2 regions of the Pseudomonas sp. AC016 genome follow, and region 2 is predicted to be linked to the other one. Evidence: predicted binding sites of a transcription regulator. Region 2 holds the regulator's gene; the other holds the start of a gene.
The links. Region 2 encodes sigma-54, which starts transcription at its own class of promoters, with help from an activator protein. Its sites were predicted from a motif close to ANTGGCATNNANNTTGCTNT; they were not measured.
Positions count from the first base shown of each region.

Region 1: AC0IXS_RS04125 (CmpA/NrtA family ABC transporter substrate-binding protein) is a predicted target of sigma-54. The motif match lies at 5,166-5,185, and genes of this name have one in related genera.

Region 1 is NZ_CEEDCC010000001.1:928,528-937,177, reverse strand. It holds gene AC0IXS_RS04140 (nitrate/nitrite transporter) at 1-112, opposite strand, end outside; gene AC0IXS_RS04135 (glycoside hydrolase family 68 protein) at 1,571-2,821, shown strand; gene AC0IXS_RS04130 (ANTAR domain-containing response regulator) at 3,239-3,814, opposite strand; gene AC0IXS_RS04125 (CmpA/NrtA family ABC transporter substrate-binding protein) at 3,829-5,040, opposite strand; gene AC0IXS_RS04120 (quinone-dependent dihydroorotate dehydrogenase) at 5,292-6,323, shown strand; gene rmf (ribosome modulation factor) at 6,466-6,681, opposite strand; gene rlmKL (bifunctional 23S rRNA (guanine(2069)-N(7))-methyltransferase RlmK/23S rRNA (guanine(2445)-N(2))-methyltransferase RlmL) at 7,271-8,650, shown strand, end outside.
Region 2 is NZ_CEEDCC010000001.1:2,135,881-2,144,530, reverse strand. It holds gene AC0IXS_RS09525 (superoxide dismutase) at 1-502, shown strand, start outside; gene AC0IXS_RS09520 (ZIP family metal transporter) at 531-1,418, shown strand; gene AC0IXS_RS09515 (HPr family phosphocarrier protein) at 1,887-2,159, opposite strand; gene rapZ (RNase adapter RapZ) at 2,176-3,033, opposite strand; gene ptsN (PTS IIA-like nitrogen regulatory protein PtsN) at 3,036-3,500, opposite strand; gene hpf (ribosome hibernation-promoting factor, HPF/YfiA family) at 3,513-3,821, opposite strand; gene AC0IXS_RS09495 (RNA polymerase factor sigma-54) at 3,896-5,389, opposite strand; gene lptB (LPS export ABC transporter ATP-binding protein) at 5,585-6,310, opposite strand; gene lptA (lipopolysaccharide transport periplasmic protein LptA) at 6,310-6,858, opposite strand; gene lptC (LPS export ABC transporter periplasmic protein LptC) at 6,845-7,417, opposite strand; gene AC0IXS_RS09475 (KdsC family phosphatase) at 7,427-7,966, opposite strand; gene AC0IXS_RS09470 (KpsF/GutQ family sugar-phosphate isomerase) at 7,967-8,650, opposite strand, start outside.

The sequences.
Region 1 (8,650 bases), 1.2 Mb from region 2:
TCTGTACCGCCATCGGGCCCAGCAGGTACCAGACCATGAAACTCAGGTCGAAGTAGAGAAAGGCAGCGAACAGGGTCGGTCTGTGACCGGCCTTCCAGAAGCTTGTATCCATTGGCACACCTCATCATCTGCTAGCGGGTCAGTCGGGGTTCGTGCCCTCGACGTGGAAAAATTTCAGACGCTGTGGCGGAGTGTTCCGAATACCGGCGACTCCACCGGCCCCATCGCCGGGGCCAAACGCAAAAAACGTCGCCTCTCTGTCCGCGTGAGCGAAAGAGATGAGCGACGTCTTTGTCGTGAGTGGTGGCAACCGCCGTTGGCTACCTGAGGGTGCTAAAGCAAGAGGCGGGCCATATGCAGTTTTCTTCCTGGGCGATTGGCGCAGGCCGCATGGCGGCATGCTGTGACCTGAAACGCCGGGTGGGCATGTGTGATGGCCGCCGAGTACCGATGACCTTGAACCGGGCACCCATGGCACCGGACGCCGCAAAAAAGTGCGAGGGGCTTCTCCCGACACAAGTCCGCCTCAACACTGATCGTGCCCATCGCTCTGCGTGGGCATGCCTCCCGTGACGCTCCGCGTCACACATGGCACAGATTGCGGATTCAGTGAGCCGAGCGCATGGCTCACGTCACCTTTTCGCCCCTCGGCGACTTACTTTGAGAGGCCAAAGTAAGCAAAGCCTTTTGCTCCGGTTCCGGCCCCGGCTTCGCCGGGGTTCCTTCGTCCTGACACTGATTCGGGGGTCGCTGCAAATGGGCCATCCATGGCCCAGTGCAGCTCAATCGGCATCCATGCCGATTGCCCCCCGAATCAGCGCCAGAACTCAGCCTTCACCCGCGTCGCGATCTGCGGTGTTCATGCCATCGCGGTACAAAAGCGCATCAGTGCCGCTGTCTCTGCGGATCGCCAGACTTGTATTTAGCGATGAGTGCTTCACGTAGGAACGCCACTCAGGAGGCTCCGCGTCCGCTCTCGAATGTGACGCGGAGCGTCACGGGAGGCATGCCCACGCGGTGCGATGGGCACGATCATTCCTGCATAAGGACTTGTGTGTAACGATGAGCGCAGCGCACGGCTTTTGCAATAATAGCGTTGTGGAATATAAGCGTTGATCCAATAACAAACGCCACTATCAATACACTTTGATTAAAGCAGAATGACATTGTTTTGATGCCTTTGTATGATGGGCTCAATACTGAACGAAACCGAATATTAATATTGGTTCATGTTTGTTTTGAAAAAAAGCGGTTGCTTAACGGTAGGGAATATTTAATTTACTTTCGGATCGGTCTCTGAGAGGATCCTTTTCGTCGTACAGAACACGACGCCTCTCGAGAGGGCGATTCATGTGCAATAGCCCAGCTTGCAATAAAGTGGCTTATTGAAATCAACCGGTGAGCGCCCAAGTGCCTCCCAGCCTTTTCTCTGTTGTTTCGGTCTTCCATTAATGAATGAGTGCCGTGATTACAGGGTTTCAAAACGCACTTCAGCGATGTAATAAGTTTGCATGCTGCCTTGTCTTCATCTATGCGCCGGCCGTGCCTGGCGTCAATAAAGGACATCAACATGAGTAACGTCACTTACAAGCCTACCGTGTGGACCCGGGCCGATGCGCTCAAGGTCAACGAAAACGACCCTACCACCACTCAGCCGCTGGTCAGTCCCGACTTTCCGGTGATGAGTGATACGGTTTTCATCTGGGACACCATGCCACTGCGCGAACTCGATGGCACGGTAGTGTCCGTCAACGGCTGGTCAGTGATCCTGACACTCACGGCCGACCGGCATCCGAACGACCCCCAGTATCTGGGACCCAACGGCCGCTATGACATCAAGCGTGACTGGGAAGACCGCCATGGTCGTGCCCGCATGTGCTACTGGTATTCCCGGACCGGCAAGGACTGGATCTTCGGTGGGCGCGTCATGGCCGAAGGCGTATCGCCGACGACCCGCGAATGGGCCGGTACGCCGATCCTGCTCAACGACAAGGGCGACATTGATCTGTATTACACCTGTGTGACGCCGGGCGCTGCCGTTGCCAAAGTACGTGGCCGTGTAGTGACGTCTGACAGCGGTGTAATATTGACCGACTTTACTGAAGTCAAAACATTGTTCGAAGCCGACGGCACTTATTATCAAACCGAAGCCCAGAACGCTACGTGGAACTTTCGTGATCCCAGTCCGTTTATTGATCCCCATGATGGCAAGTTGTACATGGTGTTCGAAGGTAATGTGGCCGGCGAGCGCGGTTCACATACAGTAGGACCGACAGAACTGGGGCATGTACCGCCGGGTCACGAGGATGTGGGCGGTGCCAGATTTCAGGTGGGCTGTATTGGCCTGGCGGTTGCAAAGGATCTCAATGGCGACGAGTGGGAAATCCTTCCGCCGCTTGTTACTGCGGTTGGTGTAAATGATCAGACCGAACGTCCGCACTATGTATTTCAGGACAATAAGTATTACTTGTTCACCATCAGCCACAAGTTTACGTATGCCGATGGTATAACCGGCCCTGATGGCGTTTACGGGTTTGTCAGTGAACAGCTGTTCGGCCCATACCGGCCCATGAATGCGTCAGGCCTGGTGCTCGGGAATCCGCCTTCGCAGCCTTTCCAGACCTATTCGCACTGCGTTATGCCCAACGGCCTGGTGACGTCGTTCATCGACAGCGTGCCGACCACCGGACAGGATTTCCGTATCGGTGGCACCGAGGCGCCTACCGTGAAGATCCTGTTGCAGGGCGACCGCTCGTTCGTGCAGGAATCGTATGACTATGGCTACATACCGCCGATGAAGAATGTAGTGCTGACTCAATAGTCAGACTCACAGCGGCTTGGGCGGCCTCCCACCGTCCCAGCCGTAAACAGGGCTGTGGGAGGCGCCACCACGTCTTCGACGTAGCGCTGTCGCGCAGCAAACTTGGTGGGAGCGGACTTGTCCGCGAATGCAGGGTTTCAGCCACCGCATATGCGTCGGATGTACTGGCCTTTTCGCGGACAAGTCCGCTCCCACAAAATCCAGTTTCTTCAGTGGTTTACAGGTTGTTTGATAAGAGCGGACTTGTCCGCGAATGCAGGGTTTCAGCCACCGCACATGCGTGGGATGTACCGGCCTTTTCGCGGACAAGTCCGCTCCCACGACGTCCGGTGTTTGCCGCGCGGCAGCGCTACGTCGAAGACCTGGTGGCGTCTCCCACACGTGGCGTCTCGTCAGTAATTCTCTCGATCTACCTGTTCAACCCAGCATTTCACTCATCGAGATGATCTGCTCGGCCACCTGAATCAGCTTCTGCTGGCGGCTCATTGCCTGACGCCGCATCAGGGTATAGGCCTCTTCCTCGTTACAGTCCTTCATTTTCATCAACAGTCCTTTCGCCAGTTCGATGCGCTTGCGTTCGGCCAGTTGCTGGTCGCGGGCGTGGAGTTGCGCGCGCAGGGCCTGGTCGCTCTCGAAGCGCGCCATGGCCACGTCGAGGATGGGCTGCAGGCGTTGGGCCTGAATACCTTCCACTATATAAGCGCTGACGCCGGACTTGATCGCCTGACGCATAACGGCAGGGTCGTGCTCATCGGTAAACATCACGATCGGGCGGGGCTGGTCGCGACTGACCAGTACCACTTGCTCCATGACGTCACGACCGGGCGATTCGGTGTCGATGAGGATCACGTCGGGACGCACCGCGTCAACGCGTGCGGGCAGGTCGATGATGAAACCGGATTCGTCGATCACCTCGAAGCCTGCCTCGATCAGGGCGGTTCTCAGGCGACCGACTTTCTTTGGCGTGTCATTGATCAGCAGGATACGCAGCATGGTCACGTTCTCCTTCAGCGACGGGCAGCGACGGGCACGTTATCGGCCCAGGCGTTGATCTTGAAACCGCGCGCATAGGCGGCCGGATCACTGCCGTCCCAGACCCTGCCATCGATCAACTGACTGCTGCGCAACGTAGCGCTCGGCGCCTCGATGCCCAGCGCCTCGGCGGCCTGTCGATAAAGCTCCATCTGCTGGACACGCTCGGCAACGGCCAGATAATCCGGGTCTTCACGCAACAGCCCCCAGCGGCGGAACTGGGTCATGAACCACATCCCGTCCGACAGCCATGGGTAATTGACCTGTCCCTGACCATGGAAACTGACGGCGTGGTGGTCTTCCCAATGATTGCCGAGGCCGTCGCTGTACTGGCCCAGCAGGCGCGGCTCGATGCAGTCCAGCGGCGTGTCCAGATACTCGGCACCACTGAGCAGTTGTGCGGTGCTGCGTCGATTGTGCTCGCTCTCCTCGATGAAGCGACTCGCTTCCAGCACGGCCATGACCAGCGCTCTGGCGGTGTTGGGGTTCTGCTCGACGAATTCGCGGGTGCAACCCAGGACCTTGCCCGGATGGTCGGGCCAGATGGTCTGGCTGGTGGCCATACTGAAGCCCAGTTGCTGACTGACTGCACTGGCAGCCCAGGGCTCTCCGACGCAGAAACCGTCGATACGGCCGGCCTGCAGATGCTGAACCATCTGCGGCGGCGGCACGACCACACTGTTCACGTCGTCCAGCGGATGAATGCCCTGGCTGGCGAGCCAGTAATAAAGCCACATGGCATGGTTGCCGGTGGGGAAGGTCTGGGCGAACGTCAGTTTCGGACCGCTTTGGTGCACGCGTTTGTCCAGTGCCTCAGGAGTGATCACGCCACTCTCCTGCAGGCCGCGCGACAGGTTGATGCACTGGCCGTTCTGGTTCAGCCCCATCAGAATCGCCATGTCCCTGGCCGGGCCGCCGCTGATGCCCAGTTCGACCGCGTAGATCATCCCGTAGAGACTGTGTGCCGCTTGCAACTGGCCGCTGACCAGCTTGTCCCGCAGTCCGGCCCAGGAGGTCTGGCGCTTGAGGTTGAGGGTCAGGCCGTAAGGCTGGGCAAAGCCCTGGGTCGCTGCAACCACCAGCGAGGCGCAGTCGGTCAGGGCCATGAAACCCACATCCAGGCTGTTCATCTCGGGCGCATCGCTGCCGTTGACCCAGTCCAGCGCATTGCTTGTTCGTACGTTCATGGCACTTGCTTCATAAAGGACATCCAGAAAAAAGGCGTCGTCCGGCTCCTGCAAGGTGCAAGTGCCGGAGCGACGCCGTTGTCCGGGCAGCGCTCCGTCGTTGGGGCGCGTGCCGATAACGGACTCAAGCAAGGCATATGCCAGCGCTTGGGGGTTCAGGGTAACAAGTTTTTCGCATGCCTCGCGTGCAGGGCCTTCACGCGGCTATAATCGCGCCCCTGAATTCAGCTTCTCACGAGCCTCGCCCGCCCATGTATAACCTGGCCCGCCAGTTACTGTTCAAGCTTTCCCCGGAAACCTCCCATGACCTGTCGCTGGACCTGATCGGTGCCGGTGGGCGTCTGGGTCTCAACGGCCTGTTGAGCAAGGCCCCGGCCAGAGTGCCGGTCACCGTCATGGGGCTGGAGTTTCCCAATCCTGTGGGTCTGGCGGCCGGTCTGGACAAGAACGGCGCGGCCATCGACGGCTTCGCGCAACTGGGCTTTGGCTTCGTCGAGATCGGTACCGTCACGCCGCGTCCGCAGCCGGGCAACCCCAAGCCACGGATTTTCCGTCTGCCCCACGCCGAAGCCATCATCAACCGCATGGGTTTCAACAACCTGGGTGTCGACAATCTGGTCGGCCGTGTGCAGGCCGCGAAGTACAAAGGCATTCTGGGCATCAACATCGGCAAGAATTTCGACACGCCGGTCGAGCGTGCCGTGGACGACTACCTGATCTGTCTGGACAAGGTCTACGCCCACGCCAGCTATGTGACCGTCAACGTCAGCTCGCCCAATACCCCGGGCCTGCGCAGCCTGCAATTCGGTGATTCGCTCAAGCAACTGCTCGAGGCCCTGAGTCTGCGTCAGCAGGAACTCACGCAGCGTCATGGCAAGCGTGTGCCGCTGGCCATCAAGATCGCCCCGGACATGACCGACGAAGAAACCGTACTGGTCGCCGCCGCGCTGATCGAATCCGGCATGGACGCGGTCATCGCCACCAACACCACTCTCAGCCGCGAAGGCGTCGAAGGTCTGCCACATGCGGACGAGGCGGGTGGATTGTCGGGCGCACCGGTTCGCGAGAAGAGCACTCACACGGTGAAGATACTGGCCGGCGAGTTGGCAGGGCGCATGCCGATCATCGCTGCGGGTGGCATCACCGAAGGGCGTCACGCGGCCGAAAAAATGGCGGCGGGTGCGAGTCTGGTGCAGATCTACTCGGGCTTCATCTACAAGGGTCCGGCACTGATTCGCGAATCGGTGGATGCGATCGCGGCGATGCCGCGCCAGCAGATCTGAATCGCAGGCAAAAAAAAGGGGCTCTTGAAGAGCCCCTGGGCTTTTGGCCCGCCGCCCGGATGGGACGTGCATGGTATGGGTGTAAATGGTCAGTCAATAAAGCTTTGATGGACTGGTCGGGGCCTGTGTCTCCAAAGGCGCGTTATCCGACCGCGTGAAGTTCGTTGAGTCTGTGGATTCCCGCAGTGCCGGTCATACCGTCCCAATTGTCGCCGCGTCCTTCTCGCCATCCATTGATCCATGCCTGGCGTACTGACGGTAGAGTAAAAGGGCAAAGCTCACGGGATTTACCATGAACGCCGTACTGATATCCGCGTAAAAATGCTCTTTCCAACGGATCACGCTTAAGTCTTCTCATAGGGTATTGCCCTCGTCTGTTGACTGTTATATCCCTGAGACCTCATGGTGAGGTCGGGCAGAAAGGTCTGCCGTTGGTGCCCGCTGCCGGCGTCGCGGGCCTTGGTGTCAGAACCATTGCGGTAATGACCTGAGGTGATTTCTAACCAAAGCGCCGGACGCTGTGAATGACCGTTTTGTCATAAGCACGTCACATTTAGGTCTGTCGGGCGATAAGGAAGGTCGGGTTTCAACACCGTTTTTTGGCGCAAGCCTTTTGACGCGGGCGTTTCAGACCGGATTGAGAGCGCGTCTCAGATGCGGATGATGGCTGAATGCTTTAAGCGTCTATTCGACGAAGGGTCGAGATGTGACTTTTTGTTGCCCACTTCGTCGGGTTGAATAGCCGCTCTTCATATAGCAAAGCTATGTTGAGAGCGTGATGGATTGAAAACTGCCGCATTTACGCTGCCCTGGTCTCAAGGCAGGTTTCATGCGGCGGATCGGCACATTCAACGTGCCACGCAGGCGTTCTCCAAGAAAGGCGCCTGTTTAAAATCTGGTCGGGCAATGCGTTGCCCACCGCTGACGGCTCAGGCCCTGGAATACACATGTCGGATCGCTACGAACTTTTCCTCACTTGCCCAAAAGGCCTCGAAGGACTGCTGGCCGAAGAGGCCACGGCCCTCGGTCTCGAGGATACCCGCGAACATACCTCGGCCATTCGCGGTTCGGCCGACATGGAAACCGCCTACCGGCTGTGCCTGTGGTCCCGTCTCGCCAACCGCGTGCTGCTGGTGCTCAAGCGCTTCCCGATGAAGGACGCCGAAGACCTGTATCACGGCGTGCTCGACGTTGAATGGCACGACCATCTCGAATCGGATGGCACCATCGCCGTTGAATTCAGCGGTCACGGGTCAGGCATCGACAACACCCACTTCGGCGCGCTTAAGGTCAAGGATGCAATCGTCGACAAATTGCGCACGCCGGACGGCGAGCGTCCTTCGGTAGACAAGATCAACCCCGACCTGCGCGTGCATCTGCGTCTGGATCGTGGCGAGGCGATTCTGTCTCTGGACCTGTCCGGTCACAGTCTGCACCAGCGTGGCTATCGCCTGCAGCAGGGTGCTGCGCCCCTGAAGGAAAACCTCGCCGCCGCCATCCTGGTGCGTGCCGGCTGGCCGCGTATCGCTGCCGAAGGTGGCGCGCTGGCTGACCCAATGTGTGGTGTGGGTACCTTCCTGGTCGAAGCCGGTCTGATTGCCGCCGACATTGCACCGAATATCAAGCGTGAGCGTTGGGGCTTTTCCGCCTGGCTGGGTCACGTTCCGGCCCTGTGGCGCAAGCTGCACGACGAAGCACTGGCGCGTGCCGAGGCAGGCCTTGCCAAGCCGCCGCTGTGGATCCGCGGCTATGAAGCCGACCCACGTCTGATTCAGCCCGCGCGCAACAACATCGAGCGCGCAGGACTGAGCGACTGGATCAAGGTCTACCAGGGCGAAGTCGCCACGTTCGAGCCGCGTCCGGATCAGAACCAGAAAGGTCTGGTCATCTGCAACCCGCCGTACGGCGAGCGTCTGGGTGACGAAGCCAGCCTGCTGTATCTCTACCAGAACCTGGGTGAGCGCCTGCGCCAGTCGTGCCTGAACTGGGAAGCGGCGGTATTCACTGGCGCGCCTGATCTGGGTAAGCGCATGGGCATTCGCAGTCACAAGCAGTATTCGTTCTGGAACGGCGCGCTGCCCTGCAAGCTGTTGCTGATCAAGGTGTTGCCGGATCAGTTCGTCACCGGCGAGCGTCGCACCCCCGAACAACGTCAGATCGAGCGCGAAACGCCCGTCGAGACCGAAGTCGAAGTTGAAAGAAAATTCAACAAGAACGGTAATCCGATCAAGCCCGCTCCTGTGGTGGTCGAACAGCCACGCTTGAGCGAAGGCGGGCAGATGTTCGCCAACCGCCTGCAAAAGAACCTCAAGCTGATGGGCAAGTGG
Region 2 (8,650 bases):
CAACCTCAACGCTGCAGTCGACGGTACCGAGTACGCCGAGTGGCCCATCGAAAAGCTGGTCGCCAGCGTCAAGCAGTTGCCTGAAAACCTGCGTCCAGCGGTGATCAACCAGGGCGGTGGTCATGCCAACCATTCGTTGTTCTGGGAAGTCATGGTGCCCGGCGGTGGCGGTCTGCCAAAAGGGGAGGTTGCTCAAGCCATCGACGCCCAATTGGGCGGCTTCGACAGCTTCAAGGAAGCCTTCACCAAAGCGGCGCTGACCCGTTTCGGCAGCGGCTGGGCCTGGCTGAGCGTGACGCCGGACAAGAAGCTTGTGGTGGAAAGCAGCGGTAATCAGGACAGCCCGTTGATGAACGGCAACACACCGATCCTCGGTCTCGATGTGTGGGAGCACGCCTATTACCTGCGCTACCAGAACCGTCGTCCCGAATACATCAATGCGTTCTACAACGTCGTCAACTGGGACGAGGTGTCCCGACGTTATCAGGCCGCGCTGGCCTGATTTTTCCCAACACGAACCAGGGCCGTTTATGCGTTCTGAAATACTCGCTGTCAGCAGTGTCCGGTTGTTTCGTTTTGCAGTAGGCACCGTGCTGCTTTTGGCGGGTATGGCGTTACTGGTGGCTCAAGGGCTGGCCTGGCTGAATCTTGAGCCGCGCCTGTTACGTGCTCTGGAAGGTGGCGCTATCTGCGCTCTGGGCACGGCACTGGGCGCCGTGCCGGTATTGGTGATCCGCAAGATGCCGATCATGGTATCGGACGGTTTGCTGGGTTTCGGTGCCGGGGTGATGCTGGCCGCAACGGCATTCTCGCTGATCGTGCCGGGCCTTGCCGCTGCCGAAGGCCTTGGGTTTACACCGTGGGGCGCTGGGGGCCTGATCAGCCTTGGACTCGTTCTGGGTGCCCTTGGCCTGTTCGCGGTGGATTACAGCGTATCCCAGGGCGCGCAGTCGGGAGGCATTCAGGATCACCCGGCAATTGCACCGCGCATCTGGCTGTTCGTGATCGCCATCGTCGCGCACAACATTCCAGAGGGCATGGCAATTGGTGTGTCGGCAGGCGGAGGGTTGTCGGAAGCCGACAGCCTGGCCATCGGCATCGCCTTGCAGGATGTGCCCGAGGGGCTGGTGATTGCCATGGTGCTGGCGGGGGCCGGCATGTCTCGAATAAGGGCGTTTCTGATCGGTGCGGCGTCCGGGCTGGTCGAGCCGCTGTTCGCGCTGCTGGGCGCCTGGCTGGTGGCGATTGCTGAACCCTTGTTGCCGTTTGGTCTGGCACTGGCAGCGGGAGCCATGCTGCTGGTGGTGACCCACGAGATCATCCCGGAATCGCGTCTGAACGGACACAACAAAATCGCCAGCCTGGGCTTGATTGCAGGGTTCTGTCTGATGATGGTGCTGGATACAGCGCTGGTCTGACGGTCAGCGATCATCGTTATACACAAGTCGTCGGGCTATCCAGTGAGACAGCGGCACTGCCGTGCTTTTTTACGCGATAGTGCGGACACCGCCGATTGCGACGTGGGTGAAGGCTGAGTCCTGGCGCTGATTCGGGGGGCAATCGGCATGGATGCCGATTGAGCTGCACTGGACCATGGATGGCCCATTTGCAGCGACCCCCGAATCAGTGTCAGGACGAAGGAACCCCGGCGAAGCCGGGGCCGGAACCGGAGCGAAGGAGTTTGCTTACTTTGCTCCGTCAAAGTGAGTCGCCGAGGGGCGAAAAGGTGACTTGAGACGTGCGCTCGGCTCACTGAATCCACAGTCTGTGCCATGTGTGACGCGGAGCGTCACGGGCGGCATGCCCACGCGGAGCGATGGGCACGATCAGTGTTGAGGCGAACTTGTGTATAACGATGAGCGATCAGCGCCGTGCAGAGCGTTCGTTTACTCGCCTTCGTCAAACTTGTTGTTGATCAGCTCGACCAGGCCATCCAGTGCTTCCTGCTCGCCTTCGCCTTCAGTCGACAGATGGATCTCGGTTCCCTTGCCAGCCGCCAGCATCATCACGGCCATGATGCTTTTGCCGTCGACCATGCTCTCGGGCGAGCGGCCAACCCGTATCTGGCAAGGATGTTTGCCGGCGACGCCTACGAACTTGGCGGCTGCGCGGGCATGCAGGCCCAGTTTGTTGATGATGGTGATTTGACGAGCGGGCATCGCAGAGGTGTTCCTTTCAGCTGAGGTCGCGGTGGCGAACCTGAACGTTCTTGAGTAGTGGTTGCAGGACCTGACCCAGTCGCTCCGTCAGGTAGACAGACCGGTGATGCCCGCCCGTGCAGCCAATGGCAATGGTCACATAGGAGCGATTGCTTGCGGCGAAGCGGGGCAGCCATTTGGCGAGGTAGGAAGAGATGTCCTGAAACATCTCTTCGACGTCGGGCTGCATCGCCAGATAATCGATGACAGGTTGCTCAAGTCCCGAATGATCGCGCAGCTCGGGTTTCCAGTACGGATTGGGCAGGCAGCGCACATCAAAGACCAGGTCCGCATCGACCGGCATGCCGCGCTTGAAGCCGAACGACTCGATCAGGAAGGCAGTGCCTGGCTCCGGCTTGTTCAGCAGGCGCAGCTTGAGCGTATCGCGAAGCTGGTAGAGATTGAGGTGGGTCGTGTTGATCTTGAGATCGGCCAGATCGATGATCGGCCCGAGCAGCGTACTCTCGTCACGTATTGCCTCGGCCAGCGAACGGTCCGATGTACTCAGCGGATGGCGGCGGCGGGTCTCGGAAAAGCGCTTGAGCAGGGTGGCTTCGTCGGCATCCAGATACAGCACATCGCACTGGATATTGCGCCCACGGACCTCATCGAGCATGGCCGGGAAGCGGGTCAGGTGACTGGGCAGGTTGCGGGCATCGATGGAAACCGCCAGCAGCGGTTCGGCCAGTTCGGTATTGATCAAGGCGCGTTCGGCGAGCTCCGGAAGCAATCCGGCAGGCAGGTTGTCGACGCAGTAGAAGCCGCTGTCTTCCAGTACATCGAGCGCCGTGCTTTTGCCCGAGCCGGAGCGGCCACTCACGATGATCATGCGCATGTTCAGTTGCCGTTCTGCACGTCTAGCACCACTTGGTAGAGCGCTTCATTGGTCTTGGCGCTGCGCAGGCGTGTCCGGACATCTTTGGAGTCGAGCATGCTGGCGATCTGGCGCAGCAACTCCAGGTGCTTGTCTGTGGCGGCTTCCGGGACCAGCAGCACGAACAGCAGGTCGACAGGCGCGCCGTCGATGGCATCGAAGTCCACGGAGTCGTTGAGATGAATGACGGCACTGACAGGCTCGCCACAGGTGGCAAGACGGCAGTGAGGGATGGCAATGCCATTGCCGAAACCGGTAGATCCCAGTTTTTCACGGGCAACGAGCGCCTTGAATACTGTTTCCCAATCAAGCCCCGGTACTTCGCGGCCGATCAGTCGGGCAATATGTTCGAGTACGCTTTTCTTGCTGCCGCCCGGCACGTTCACTTCGGAACGGCCGGGGGTCAGGATTTCTTCAAGTCGGATCATGTGTGATGAGCGTCAGCGAGCGTTTGCACCCTTGAGGATGCTTTGCTGCTTTTCCTTATGCTTGAGCAATTGTCTGTCGAGCTTGTCAGTGAGCAGGTCGATGGCCGCGTACATGTCGTCATGTTCAGCATTGGCAACTACCTCTCCACCGTGGATATGCAGCGTGGCTTCGATCTTCTGTTTCAGCTTCTCGACCGCCATCGTGACCTGCACGTTTGTAATCTTGTCAAAATGCCCTTCGAGTTTCTTGAGCTTGAGCTCAACGTATTCACGAAGTGGCTTGGTCACTTCCAGTTGGTGTCCACTGATGTTGACTTGCATACAGCTTCTCCTTTGCCAGTGCATAAAGAGGCAGGCGTGGTGCCTGCCACTGGAACGCTGTGGCTCGGCCTGCATCACATCAGTCGCTTGCGCTCGCTGGAGGGTGCAATCCCAAGAGATTCGCGGTATTTGGCAACTGTGCGACGGGCTACTTGAATGCCTTGTGCCTCCAGTAAACCAGCGATCTTGCTATCACTCAACGGCTTTTTCTGATTTTCCGCCGCGACCAGTTTTTTGATGATCGCGCGAATTGCCGTGGATGAGCACTCGCCGCCTTCCGAGGTGCTGACATGGCTGGAGAAGAAGTATTTCAGCTCGTAAATGCCGCGTGGCGTGTGCATGAACTTCTGCGTGGTCACGCGGGAAATCGTTGATTCATGCATGCCCACCGCTTCGGCGATATCGTGCAGTACCAGCGGCTTCATGGCTTCATCGCCATACTCCAGAAAGCCGCGCTGGTGCTCGACGATCTGAGTGGCGACCTTCATCAGCGTCTCGTTGCGGCTCTGCAGGCTCTTGATGAACCAGCGGGCTTCCTGCAACTGATTGCGCATGAAGGTGTTGTCGGCGCTGGTGTCTGCGCGACGTACGAAGCCTGCATACTGCGGATTGACTCGCAGTCGCGGCACTGACTCCTGGTTCAGCTCGACGAGCCAGCGTTCGTTGTCCTTGCGCACAATGACATCGGGAATGACGTACTCGGCTTCGGTGGACTCGATCTGCGAGCCAGGGCGCGGATTCAGACTCTGCACCAGTTCGATGACCTGACGAAGTTCGTCTTCCTTGATCTTCATGCGGCGCATGAGCTGGGCGTAGTCACGGCTGCCCAGCAGGTCGATGTAATCGGTGACCAGACGCTGCGCTTCGCTCAGCCAGGGCGTTTTTGCCGGCAGCTGGCGCAGTTGCAGCAGCAGGCATTCGCTCAGGGTGCGAGCGCCGATACCGGCCGGTTCGAATTGCTGAATGCGGTGCAGAACGGCTTCGATCTCATCGAGTTCGATATCCAGCTCGGGATCGAAGGATTCGAGAATCTCTTCAAGGGTCTCGTCGAGATAGCCCTGATTGTTGATGCAGTCGATCAGCGTGACGGCGACCAGACGGTCCTTGTCGGACATCGGGGCGACGTTGAGCTGCCAGAGCAGATGGCTTTGCAGGCTTTCGCCAACGGATGTGCGGGTGGTGAAGTCCCATTCATCATCGTCATTGCTGGGCAGGCTGCTGGCGCTGGTCTGGTAGATGTCTTCCCAAGCGGTATCGACGGGCAGCTCGTTGGGAATGCGTTCGTTCCATTCGCCTTCCTCGAGGTTGTCTACGGTAGGCGCAGATTCCTGGTAGGTCGGTTCCTGAACGTCGGGGTTGGGCTTTTGTTCGATGTTGTCCGCCATCGGGTCGGAGTTATCGAAGTCGTCGCCTTCCTCCTGGCGTTCCAGCATAGGGTTCGATTCCAGCGCCTCCTGAATCTCCTGCTGGAGGTCCAGTGTGGATAGCTGAAGTAAGCGGATTGCCTGTTGCAGCTGCGGTGTCATCGTCAGCTGCTGGCCCATTCTCAAGACTAGCGATGGTTTCATGGCAGGGGCTAAACACCTTATTCGCCGGCGCTCTTGCGCCATCCACTACAGGCGCCTAAACGCCAACTTAAGCAAATTATATGCCTGAAAGCAGGGCGTTTGCCTAGAGCGTTACTAGAAATAATACGTTGTCAACAAGCCGCACCGATATTGGAGGCCTTGATAGGCCGGATGCGGCTTTTTCGAATGCGGCTTTTACAGGCGGAATTCGTGACCCAGATAGACTTCTTTAACCAGTTGGTTGGCCAGAATGGTTTGCGAGTCGCCTTCTGCGATCAATTGCCCGTCGTTGACGATATAGGCTGTTTCACAGATATCCAGCGTCTCGCGAACGTTGTGGTCAGTGATCAGCACGCCAATGCCCTTGGCCTTGAGGTGGTGAATGATCTGCTTGATGTCGCCTACCGAGATAGGGTCCACGCCCGCGAAGGGTTCGTCCAGAAGGATGAACTTTGGGGCAGTCGCCAGCGCGCGTGCAATCTCGACGCGGCGACGTTCGCCACCCGAGAGGCTCATGCCGAGGTTGTCGCGAATGTGCGTGATGTGGAACTCCTGCAGGAGGCTTTCCAGTTCCTGGCGTCGCGCAGCGGCATCGAGTTCCTTGCGGGTCTCGAGGATCGCCATGATGTTGTCGGACACCGACAGCTTGCGGAAGATCGAGGCTTCCTGCGGCAGGTAGCCGATACCTGCACGGGCGCGGCCGTGCATGGGCTGATGGCTGACGTCCAGATCGTCGATCAGCACGCGGCCCTGATCGGCCTGTACCAGCCCGACAATCATGTAGAAGCAGGTGGTCTTGCCGGCGCCGTTGGGGCCCAGCAGACCGACAATCTGGCCGCTGTCGATGGAAATGCTCACATCGCGCACGACCTGACGGCTTTTGTAGCTTTTAGCCAGATGCTGGGCTTTAAGCGTCGCCATTACTGGGCCTTCTGCGGTTGATCGGTTTTCTTTTTAGGCTGAATGACCATGTCGATTCGTGGACGTGGCGTGGTCACTTTCGCGCCACCATTGGCACGGCCCGCACTGACGACCTGCCTGACCGTGTCATAGACGATCTTCTCGCCTTCGGACGTGTTGCCGTCGTTGACGACCTTGGCCTTGTCGATCAGGACGATACGGTCCTGAGCGGCGTAATACTGAATGGTGACGGCATATGCCTGCACGATCGGCTTGTCCACCGACGGCTTCTGCTCGTAGTAGGCCAGGTTGCCGACAGACGTGAAAATATCCACTTCGCCCTGAGCGTTGCGTGTGATGGTCACGGTGTTGCCTGTGATCTTCATCGAGCCCTGCGTGATGATGACGTTGCCCTTGTAGGTGGCCACGCCTTTCTTGTCATCGAGCTGCGCATCGTCGGACTGGATGTGGATTGGCTGATCACGGTCGGTTGGCAGGGACCAGGCGCTCGCGCTTCCCAGTGCTGCGCCCAGGCCGAGCAAAAAAGGAAGAGTTTTAACGAGCCTCATACTGTCCTCTGACGTTGGACAGCAGGTCCATCCTGCTGTCTTTCAAATATGCTTTCATTCCCTTGGCCGTAGTAACACCGCCCGCGGCGTCGATTCTAACGTCTTGGTCGGTCTGCGCATATTGCTTCTGTGGGAATACGGTCATGCGACTACTGGTGATGATAGTCGTACGTTGTTTTTCGTCGGTGCGCGCAACGCGAACCGAGTCGATCAATTCTACCTGTTCGCCTCCCGGGGAGACCTCGCCCTGCTTGCTCTGCACATGCCAGGGAAACTCGGTGCCGCGGTACATCTGCAGGTCGGGTGTGGTGAGCAGAGTCACGTCAGTGGCCTTTACATGCTCGACCTTGTCAGCCGTCATTTCGTACTGAAGGCCACCGTCGGGCAGATACTGATGTGTGTGCGTATTGACCGCATAGTAGTCAATGACATTTTCATCGACCGAGCTCACCGGCTGGTCCATGAAGCTTTCCGGGTTGATGTTCCAGTAGCCTACGGCACCGAACAGCAGTACCAGCACCCCGAAAAACACCAGCTTTCGAATTTTCTTGCTGAACATAAATGGCTTCTATAGATAGGCGGAGTGGGCCGCTTCAAGGTTGCCCTGCGCGCTCAGGATCAGTTCGCAGAATTCGCGTGCAGCACCTTCGCCACCGCGCGCTTGCGTAACGCCATGAGCGTGTTGGCGGACAAAGCCGGCCGCATTGGCAACCGCCATGCCCAGACCGACGCGTCGTATGACCGGCAAGTCTGGCAGATCATCGCCCAGATAGGCGACCTGTTCGTAACTCAGGTTCAATTCGGCCAGCAGTTGGTCCAGCACCACCAGCTTGTCTTCGCGACCCTGATAAAGGTGCTCGATGCCGAGGTTTTTTGCCCGGCGCTCGACCACGGGTGTTTTTCTGCCGCTGATGATGGCAGTGGTCACTCCGGAGGCTATCAGCATTTTGATGCCTTGGCCGTCGAGTGTGTTGAATGTCTTGAATTCGCTGCCGTCTTCCAGAAAATACAGCCGGCCATCAGTCAGTACGCCATCGACGTCGAAAATCGCCAGTTTGATGGCTTTGCCGCGTTGCATCAGTTCGCTGTTCGCTGCCTGAGTCTGCATTTACATCACTCCCGCGCGCAGTAGATCCTGCAGGTTGAACGCACCGATTGGACGATCATTTTCGTCAACGACGACAAGGGCGCTGATCTTGTTATCTTCCATTATTTTCAGCGCTTCTGCAGCGAGCATGTCCGAATGCACTGTTTTGCCGTGAACCGTCATCACTTCGTCTATGGTGGTTTCACGTATGTCAAAGGGACGATCCAATGTGCGTCGCAGATCACCGTCGGTGAAGATGCCTGCCAATGTACCATCGGTTTCCAGCACAGCCGTCATGCCAAGACCCTTGCGGGTCATTTCCAGCAGCGCATCGCGCAACGGGATGCCACGCTTGACTGTAGGCAGTGCATCTCCCATGTGCATCACATGCTCAACCTTGAGCAGTAAGCGCCGACCCAATGCGCCGCCTGGATGAGAGAAGGCGAAATCCTCGGCGGTGAACCCCCGGGCCTCAAGCAGTGCGACGGCCAGGGCATCGCCCATCACAAGGGCGGCGGTGGTGGATGAGGTGGGTGCCAGATTCAGTGGGCATGCCTCATGCAACACGTTGACATTAAGATTTATGTCGGCGGCCCTGGCGAGCGTCGAGTCAGGGTTGCCGGTCAAGCTGATCATGCTGATACCCAAACGCTTGATCAAGGGCAGCAGTGTGACGATCTCGCTGGTCGTCCCTGAATTGGACAA